DNA from 2 places in the Streptomyces sp. NPDC043726 genome. Region 2 is predicted to be linked to the other one. Evidence: riboswitches for the same ligand, from Rfam matches in the RefSeq annotation. Region 2 holds a riboswitch; the other holds the start of a gene.

Region 1 (4,859 bases), on a different contig from region 2:
GAAGAACGCGAACGAGGTGATCAGATAGAGCGTTCCGATCGTCTTGTGGTCGGTGGTCGTCAGCCACTTGATGCTGCTGACGTTTCGGTCTCTGTCGACTTGGTCTCTCACGACCCGCCTGTGTCCGCGCCCCGGGCCCACGTCACACTTCGGGGACGCGACAAGAATCACCGAGACCGGGTGTGACGATCCCGGGGGTGCCGGACACGAACGGGACATGAGCAACGACGAGATCTTCGCCGCTGCCTATCGCGAGCACTACTGGGCGGTCAGCCGCTATGTCGCGCGGCGCCTCGACGGGCGCACGGACGACGTCGAGGAAGTGGTGGCGGAGGTGTTCACGGTGGCCTGGCGGCGCCGTGCCGACCTGCCCGCGACCCCGCTGCCCTGGTTGTACGGCGTGGCACGCAACTGCCTGGCGAACGCGGTACGCGGCCAGGGCCGCAGACGGCGACTGGTGCGCCGGATGGGCAACGACGACGCGGCCCACGGCCGGCACGTGGAGGACGGCCCCGACGCGGAGGCCCCCGGCGCCTGGGTGCACGACGCCCTCGCCCGGCTCTCCCCGGCCGACCAGGAGGTGCTGCGGCTGACGGCCTGGGAGGAACTCGGCATCGACGAAGTGGCCCTCGCCCTCGGCTGCGGCACCCGCGCCGCGGCCATGCGCCTGCACCGGGCCCGGCGCCGGCTCAGAGCCGAGATCGACCGCATCGGCCCCACGACCCCCGCCAAGGAGCACGGCCATGGCTGACGAACTCGACCTCCTCCGCGGCGCCAACCCGGTCCCGACCGACGGCCCCCACTTCGGCGACGGACCCTTGGACCACACCGCCGAACGCCACCTGAACCGGCTGCTGAACGACCGGACCTCCCGCCGGCCCCGCCTGCGCTGGGCATTGACGGCCACGGCCCTGGTCGCCGCGCTCGTGTCGGCGCTGCTGTTCTCCGACCGGACCACCACCCCCGCCCTCGCCGCACCCCGCCCGCTCGTGGTGCGGGCCGACGCCACGCCCGTAACCCTGCGGACCCTGGCCGACAGGGGGCAGGCGGCGGCGGCCGACGGTGCGCCGAAGCTCCGCAAGGGCACCCACGTACGGTCGTGGAGCCTCGGGATGAGCGAGGACGAGCCGCCGGTCACGCTCCCCGAGGAACGTCTCGTGCGGTGGCGGGCCGACGGCAGCCACACGGAACTCGTCGTGGCGACCGACCCCACGCACCCCGGCCGGCCGGTGCTGACCGACGACGGGGAACTCGTCGACGACGGCCACGTCCTCAGCAGGCGGACGTACCCGCCCAGTTGGAGCGACGCCCCGCCCCAGTCGGGGCCGCCCGCCGACCCCGCGCGCCTGCGTGCCTACCTCCAGGAGGCCACGTACAGCGGAAGCCGGCTGGACACCGGCCAACTCCTCGACGCCGTCGGGGTGCTGCTCGACACCTGGACGCTCGGCGCCCGGGAGTCGGCCGCGCTCACCCGGCTGCTGGCGGACGCCGAGGGGCTCAGGCCGGTGGGCCGGGTGACGGACCGGCTCGGACGGGTCGGACAGGCGTACGTGCACGACGGTTCCGGCATCCGCCGGATGCTGATCCTGGACCCGGCCACCGGCGCCGTCCTGGGACTCGAGAGCACCTTCGCCGCGGCGGAGCCCGAGTACGGCGTCAGGGCCGGTGACGTGATGTCGTACCGCGCCTGGACGCGCTGATCACACCCCGAGCTGCCGGGCGGCCGCGGTCACCGTCTGCTCCAGCAGGACGGCGATCGTCATCGGACCCACCCCGCCCGGCACCGGCGTGATCAGCGAGGCTCGCTCGACGGCGGAGTCGAAGTCGACGTCGCCGACGTTCCCCGCGTTGTACCCGGCGTCGACGACGACCGCGCCGGGCTTGATGTCCTGACCCCGGATCAGCCGGGGCCGCCCCACGGCGGCGACCACGATGTCCGCCTCCCGGACCGCCGCCGACAGGTCCGCCGTACGGGAGTGGCAGTAGGTCACCGTCGCGTCGCGGGCGAGCAGCAGCATGCCGGCCGGCTTGCCCAGGATCGCGCTGCGGCCGACGACCACCGCGCGCTTGCCGGAGGGATCGACGTCGTAGGCGTCCAGCAGCCGCATGATGCCGCCGGGCGTGCAGGACACGAAGCCCGGCAGTCCGAAGCTCATCGTGGCGAAGGAGGCGAAGGTGACGCCGTCCACGTCCTTCTCCGGCGCTATCGCCTCGAACGCGGCCCGCTCGTCGATGTGCGCGCCCATCGGGTGCTGGAGCAGGATGCCGTGCACCCCGGGGTCGTCCGACAGCTTCCGCAGCTCGGCGACGAGTTCCTCGGTGGTGGTGGCCGCGGGCAGCGCCACGTGCCGGGACTCGATGCCGGCCTTGCGGCAGCGGTTCTGCTTCATCCGGACGTAGGTGACCGACGCCGGGTCCTCGCCGACCAGAACCGTCGCCAGACAGGGCGTGGTGCCGGTGCGCTCGGTGAGCTGGGCCGCTCGCTCGGCGGTCTCCTCGACGATCGTGCGGGCGAGGGACGTGCCGTCCATGAGCCGTGCCTGAGACATGATCCACTCCTGGGCTTGTTCCGGTTCGCCCAGGCGCACGGCATCGACTCTGCGTAGGCCGCTCCCCGGTGGTGCTCCACCTCAGCGCCAGTCACGGCCCGCCCCCACCCTAACGGACTCCTTTACTCGTCCCAGGCCTGGATCATCGTCTGCTCGACGATCTTGCCGTCCTTCACGGACGCCATCGACTCGGCGAGCACCCGTACCCCGTCGGAGTACCGACAGGACTCGCTGAAGGCGACGGTGTCGCCCTCGACGACGCAGCGCTCCAGCTTGTGGGTCATGTCGCGGCTGTAGACGTCCTCCAGCAACTCGCTGATCTCGTCACGGCCGTGCAGGACCCGGGGACTGCTGGGCTGGGTGTTGCGGTCCACGACGCGCAGTTCGGCGTCGTCCGCGTAGAGCGACAGGAGCGTCGTCGCCGTGTCTCCCTCGATGCCCCGGCGCAGGGCTTCGGTGTCGAAGCCGGGGCGTGCCGCGCTGCCCATGGTTGCCTCCTCGAAGGCCCGCGGCCTCGGGGGAGCGTGCCGCGACGGCCTCACCTACGAGGCTCCTCCGCCCCGGCAGCCTCGGCAAGCGCAGCGGGGGCGACCACGGGGGCCGGGCCGGGCGGCCGTCGCTCGCGGTCGGGGGGCTGGGGTGGGTTCCCGGTCGGGGCCGCGGCCTCGGGGCGGCCTCGCGGGTGCGGGCGCGCTGGTCTGCGGGCGGGGCGAGCGTGGTGGGCCGGTCCGCCTCACGGGTGAGCCGTGGTCGGCGGCCGTGTCCGGCGGGGGCCCGTCGGCGTTGCTCCGAACATGATCTCAACTCGACGTATCGTCGCCGCCGTCGGTCTGGCCGTCTCGGCCACCGGCCTCGCCGCGCCGCTGGCGAGCGCGGCCGAGGCGGAGGCCGCCCCCGGCGCGAACCTCAGCCCGATCCGCATGCTCGACTCACTGACCGTGAGCGACATCCCGGAGCAGCACAAGGCGGCCATGCCGCGGCCTTCGGCGCAGCTGAACGAGCTCAACCGGGTGCACGAGCTGAACCAGCTGCACCAGGTCACCGACCTGGCCGCCCCCGTCACCGGTCTGCTCCCCGGCATCGAGTACTGACCCGCCGTACCCCGCCCCGAAGGGCCGCCCGGACCGCCGGGCGGCCCTTCGGGGTTTCCGGGAGGGTGGAGGCATGCGGCAGCCTCCGGACCGGTCCGTGCGCTGGCGGCCCGGCTTCCCCGTGGACGCGCGGCTGACCCTGTCGAGCCTGCGCCGCGGCTCCCGCGACCCCACGCACCGGGTCGAACCCGACGGCACCGTCTGGCGCGTCGCGCGCACCGCCTCCGGGGCGGTCACCTACCGCATCCGCCAGTACCGCCTGGACGACCTCGGCGTCGACGTCTGGGGACCCGGCGCGGCCGAACTCGCCGACTCCGTGCGCCGTGAACTCGGCGAGGGCGACCGGCCCGAACTGTTCCGGCCCGCTCACCCCGTGCTGCGCGGGGCCGTACACCGCCTGCCCGGCCTACGGATCCCCTGCACCGGGCGGTTGTTCGAGGCCCTCGTGCCCGCGGTCCTCGAACAGCGCGTCGTCGGCCTGGACGCCGCCGCCTCCTTCGCCCGCCTGGTCCGGAAGTACGGGGAGCCGCCGCCCGGCCCCGCGCCCGACGGCATGCGCGTGCCCCCGCCCCCGGAGATCTGGCGCACCGTACCCAGTTGGGAGTGGCGCCGGGCGGGCGTGGACCTGCACCGCTCCGCCACCGTCGTCGAGGCCGCCCGCCACGCCGTACGGCTCGACCGCTGCGCCGGCGATCCCGAACGGGCGTACGACGTGCTGGCGAAGCTGCCCGGCGTCGGCGTCTGGACCGCCGCCCAGGTCGGCCACCGGGCCCTGGGTGACGCGGACGCGCTGCCCCTGGGCGACTACCACCTCGGCACGCTCACGGGCGTGGCGCTCCTGGGGCGGCCGCTGGCGGAGGACGAGATCGAGGCGTTCTACGAGCCGTTGCGCCCGCATCGCTACCGCGTCGTCCGCCTGCTCGAACTCGGCCCGGGAGCCGCCCCGCGCCACGGACCCCGGGCGCCCCGCGCGGGACCGTTCCACTAGCGCGTGTCACCCCTGCCCACCAGCGCGTGTCACCCCTGTCGACCGCACACACGTCTGATACGGATCGACAGCCGACCCCCGCACCCCCCCCGCAAGGAGCACGCCATGGCCGAGCCCACCTACGCCGTCACCGGCGCCTCCGGCCGCCTGGGCGGACGTATCGCCCGCCGACTGGCCGCCGCCGGAATCCCGCAGACCCTCCTGGTCCGCAACCCGTCCCGAGCCCCCGAA
Region 2 (4,859 bases):
CATCGTCGGCTCCGGCCGCCTCGCCGATCTCGGCATCACCGACCCGCGCGTAGCGGCAGCGGTCACCGAGGCCTGGCACCGCCGGGCCGAACTGCCCTCCGTCTACGGCCGTTTCGACCTGCGCTACGACGGCCGCGGCCCGGCGAAGCTGCTGGAGTACAACGCCGACACCCCCACCTCCCTGGTCGAGGCCGCCTCCCCGCAGTGGTTCTGGATGGAGGAGCGCTTCCCCGGCGCCGACCAGTGGAACTCCCTGCACGAGCGCCTGGTCGCCGCCTGGAGGAAGCAGGCCGCCCTCCTCCCGCCCGGCAGCCCCCTGTACTTCGCGCACTCCTCCGCCGACGAGCTGGGCGAAGACCTCATGACGGTCGCCTACCTCAAGGAGACCGCCGAGCAGGCAGGCCTCGACACCGACTGGATCTCCATGGAGGAGATCGGCTGGGACCGACTCTCGGGCCGCTTCGTCGACAACCGGCTCCGCTTCATCCGCAGCTGCTTCAAGCTCTACCCCTGGGAGTGGCTCACCACCGACCGCTTCGCCGGCCAGGTCCTGGACACCCTCGACAACGGCGGCGGCACCGGGACGACCCTGTGGATCGAGCCGGCCTGGAAGATGCTCCTGTCCAACAAGGCCCTGCTGGCCGTCCTCTGGGAGCTCTACCCCGGCCACCCCAACCTCCTCCCGGCCCACCTCGACGGCCCGCGCGACCTGGCCCGCACCACCGGCTACGTCGCCAAACCCCTGCTGGGCCGCGAGGGCGCGGGCGTGACCGTCCACGAACCGGGAGCCGACCCCGTCATCCGCGACGAGCCCTGCTGCTACCAGGAGCTGGCCCCGCTGCCCGACTTCGACGGCAACCGGGTCGTCCTCGGCGCCTGGGTCGTCGAGGACGAGTCGGCGGGCCTGGGCATCCGCGAGTCGGCGGGACTGATCACGGACGAGTACGCGCGCTTCCTCCCGCACGTGATCCTCTGAGGCCGGTACGGCGCACACGACCCTCCAGGCCGGTACGGCCCGGTCCGGGCCCGGGGCGACCCGATCGGCTGCACCGCCAGTACGGACCAAAGTGATCGGTCATACCCCCAGTACGGACCGGAGTTGGGCGAGCCCCCAGTCCAGGTCCTCCTTGCCGATCACCAACGGCGGCGCGATCCGGACCGTGGGGCCATGGGTGTCCTTCACCAGCACACCCCGGTCCATCAGCTTCTCCGACACCTCACGCCCGGTGCCGTAGCGCGGGGCGATGTCGATGCCCGCCCACAGCCCCCGCCCCCGCACCGCCGTGACCCTGCCGGTGTCGGCCAGCGCGGTCAGCTCCCGGTGCAGATGGCCACCCAGCTCCGCCGAACGCGCCTGGAACTCACCCGTCCGCATCATCGCGATCACCTCCAGCGCCACCGCACAGGCCAGCGGATTCCCGCCGAACGTCGAGCCGTGCTCGCCGGGCCCGAACACCCCCAGCACCTCGGCCGAGGACACCACCGCCGACACCGGCACCACTCCGCCCCCGAGCGCCTTGCCCAGCACGTACATGTCCGGCACGACCCCCTCGTGCTCGCACGCGAAGGTCCGCCCCGTCCGCCCGAGCCCCGACTGGATCTCATCGGCCACGAAGAGCACGTTCCGCTCCCGGGCCAGCTCCCGCACCGCCGCCAGATAGCCGGACGGCGGCACCAGCACCCCCGCCTCGCCCTGGATCGGCTCCAGCAGCACCGCCACCGTGTTCTCGCTCAGCGCCGAACGCATCGCCGTCAGATCCCCGAACGGCACGATCTCGAACCCGGGTGTGTACGGCCCGAAGTCCGCCCGTGCCTCCGGATCCGTGGAGAAGCTGATCAGGGTCGTCGTACGGCCGTGGAAGTTGTTGCCCGCGACCACGATCTTCGCCATCTCGGCGGGCACGCCCTTGACCCGGTAGCCCCACTTCCGGGCCGTCTTCACCGCGGTCTCCACCGCCTCCGCGCCCGTGTTCATCGGCAGCACCATCTCCATGCCGCACAACTGCGCGAGCTGCTCGCAGAACGCGGCGTACCGGTCGTGATGGAACGCCCGCGACGTCAGCGTCACCCGCTCCAGCTGCGCCTTCGCCGCCTCGACGATCCGCCGGTTGCGGTGCCCGAAGTTGAGGGCCGAGTAGCCGGCGAGCAGATCCAGATACCGCCGCCCCTCCACATCCGTCATCCAAGCCCCGTCGGCCGACGCGACGACGACCGGCAGCGGCGCGTAGTTGTGCGCGCCGTGCGCCTCGGCCGCGGCGATGAGGGTTTCCGTAGTGGTCACGGCACCTCCAGAAGACACCCGAAGACAAGCGGGACCCCCTTCCTATCCTTGCTCGGATGGTGGACGCGGGACCTTCACCCGACGGCGCGCCCGGTAGGCTGACCAGCGGGCCGTGACTGGCGCGCTGGGATGGGACCGACCATCGGGGAGCGGCCCGGTCGTGACTGTGTGCCGTGCGCCTGGGCCGAACCGTGAACGCTGAACGCCACGCCGTCCGGAGGCCGACTTGTCCGAGCAGCCCCTGTCCCACGAATCCACCGCCTTCCGCGCCGCCCTCGACGTCATCCGCGCCGTGGAGCCGCGGGTCGCCGACGCCATCGGCCAGGAGGTCCACGACCAGCGCGAGATGCTCAAGCTGATCGCCTCCGAGAACTACGCCTCGCCGGCCACTCTGCTGGCGATGGGCAACTGGTTCAGCGACAAGTACGCCGAGGGCACCGTCGGCCGCCGCTTCTACGCCGGCTGCCGCAATGTCGACACGGTCGAGTCCCTCGCCGCCGAACACGCCAAGGAGCTCTTCGGCGCCCGCCACGCCTACGTCCAGCCGCACTCCGGAATCGACGCCAACCTCGTCGCCTTCTGGTCCGTCCTCGCCGCCCGCGTCGAGGCACCCGCCCTGGAGAAGGCCGGCGTCCGCCAGGTCAACGACCTCTCCGACGCCGACTGGGCCGAGCTGCGCCAGGCCTTCGGAAACCAGCGCATGCTCGGCATGTCCCTGGACGCCGGCGGCCACCTCACCCACGGCTTCCGCCCGAACATCTCCGGCAAGATGTTCGACCAGCGCTCCTACGGCACCGACCCGACCACCGGCCTCCTGGACTACGAGGCGCTGCGCGCCTCCGCCCGGGAGTTCAAGCCGCTGATCATCGTCGCCGGGTACTCCGCCTACCCCCGTCTGGTGAACTTCCGGATCATGCGGGAGATCGCCGACGAGGTCGGCGCGACCCTCATGGTCGACATGGCCCACTTCGCGGGCCTGGTCGCCGGCAAGGTCCTCACCGGCGACTTCGACCCGGTCCCGCACGCCCAGATCGTCACCACGACCACTCACAAGTCGCTGCGCGGCCCGCGCGGTGGCATGGTCCTGTGCGACGACTCCCTCAAGGACCAGGTCGACCGAGGCTGCCCGATGGTCCTCGGCGGCCCGCTCCCGCACGTCATGGCCGCCAAGGCCGTCGCCCTCGCCGAGGCCCGGCAGCCCTCCTTCCAGGACTACGCCCAGCGCATCGTCGACAACTCCCGGGCCCTCGCCGAGGGCCTGATGCGCCGGGGCGCGACCCTGGTGACGGGCGGCACGGACAACCACCTGAACCTGATCGACGTGGCCACCTCCTACGGCCTGACCGGCCGCCAGGCCGAGGCCGCGCTCCTGGAGTCCGGCATCGTCACCAACCGCAACGCCATCCCGGCCGACCCCAACGGCGCCTGGTACACCTCCGGCATCCGCATCGGCACCCCCGCCCTGACCACCCGCGGTCTCGGCGCCGCCGAGATGGACGAGGTCGCCGGCCTGATCGACCGCGTCCTCACCACCACCGAGGCGGGTACCACCAAATCCGGTGCCCCCTCCAAGGCCGCCCACGTCCTGGACGCGAAGATCGCGGACGAGATCTCGCGCCGGGCGACCGACCTGGTGGCCGGCTTCCCGCTGTACCCGGAGATCGACCTCGGCTGATCAGCACTCTCTTGAGTTGTCAAAGAGCAGCGATCCTCGAAGTCGCCTCTCGAAGGTGACTCTCACAGATCGATGAGCCGCTGACGCGGCCCCTCACGCGGCGGTCCGGCACCCGGCCGGGCCGCCGCGCGGCGTATCGCGAGCCTGCCGCCCACCCCGGCCGCCGCCGTCCCGCCGTACAGCGCCGGTCCCGCCGCCTCACACGTCCCGCAGCTCCTGCCGGGGCCCCGGGTCCCCCCGACCGCCCAGCGGCCACCGGGTGGCGAAGGGCCGCAGGACCAGTGCCAGCGCCGCTCCCGCCGCACCCCCTGCCAGGGCCCACCACCAGCCGGTGTCGTCGTCCGAGCGCGCTGCCGCCGTGCTCCGGGGCGCGGGCGGGGATTCCGCCTCGACCGGCTCGGTCGGCTCGACCGGCGCTCCCGCCGCCGAGTCGTCGCGGTACACATCCCGCAGCGAGAAGGCGGACAGGTCCTCCCCGGAGTCGGGGCGGCCCAGCAGGTCCAGGTCGGACAGCAGGGCGCGGATGGGGCCGGGGTCGGCGGCGCGGTGCCAACTCGGGGTCGTCGGATCGGAGGGGATCATCGCCCGGCGCACCCAAACGTCCTCGCTCCCGCTGACCGGGAAGATCCAGTCGACCCGCCAGGGGCTGGTGTCATGGACGAGCCAGGTGAGGGTGATCCGCCGGTCGGCCCGCACGCCCTCGGGCGGGGCCCGGAACGAGCCCGCCCTGAGGAGGGAGTCCAGCCGGCCGTACTCCCGGTCCGAGTAGTACAGCCCCGCCGTCCGACCGGTCTCCGGCGAGACCAGGAACACGCTCGTCGGACCTCCGGCCGAGGCGGGCGCCGCACCCCACACGAGCATCGCCAGCGTCACCGTCAACGCCCCCGCCGACGCCGTCAGCCG

What was found. A riboswitch is a leader RNA that binds a small molecule or an ion and turns the genes downstream of it on or off. The one in region 2 is predicted to bind ZMP and ZTP.
Region 1: another riboswitch for ZMP and ZTP. It lies ahead of AC068Z_RS04730 (bifunctional 5,10-methylenetetrahydrofolate dehydrogenase/5,10-methenyltetrahydrofolate cyclohydrolase); the one in region 2 lies ahead of AC068Z_RS02890 (glycine hydroxymethyltransferase).

What each region holds. Positions count from the first base shown of each region.
Region 1 is NZ_JBWKCI010000002.1:135-4,993, forward strand. It holds partial or broken gene AC068Z_RS04715 (cbb3-type cytochrome c oxidase subunit I) at 1-72, opposite strand, end outside; gene AC068Z_RS04720 (RNA polymerase sigma factor) at 218-751, shown strand; gene AC068Z_RS04725 (CU044_5270 family protein) at 744-1,700, shown strand; gene AC068Z_RS04730 (bifunctional 5,10-methylenetetrahydrofolate dehydrogenase/5,10-methenyltetrahydrofolate cyclohydrolase) at 1,701-2,549, opposite strand; ZMP/ZTP riboswitch at 2,570-2,654, opposite strand; gene AC068Z_RS04735 (nuclear transport factor 2 family protein) at 2,672-3,037, opposite strand; gene AC068Z_RS04740 (hypothetical protein) at 3,344-3,640, shown strand; gene AC068Z_RS04745 (DNA-3-methyladenine glycosylase family protein) at 3,714-4,628, shown strand; gene AC068Z_RS04750 (SDR family oxidoreductase) at 4,734-4,859, shown strand, end outside.
Region 2 is NZ_JBWKCI010000001.1:624,105-628,963, reverse strand. It holds gene AC068Z_RS02900 (glutathionylspermidine synthase family protein) at 1-976, shown strand, start outside; gene rocD (ornithine--oxo-acid transaminase) at 1,076-2,281, opposite strand; ZMP/ZTP riboswitch at 2,384-2,473, shown strand; gene AC068Z_RS02890 (glycine hydroxymethyltransferase) at 2,508-3,956, shown strand; gene AC068Z_RS02885 (hypothetical protein) at 4,155-4,859, opposite strand, start outside.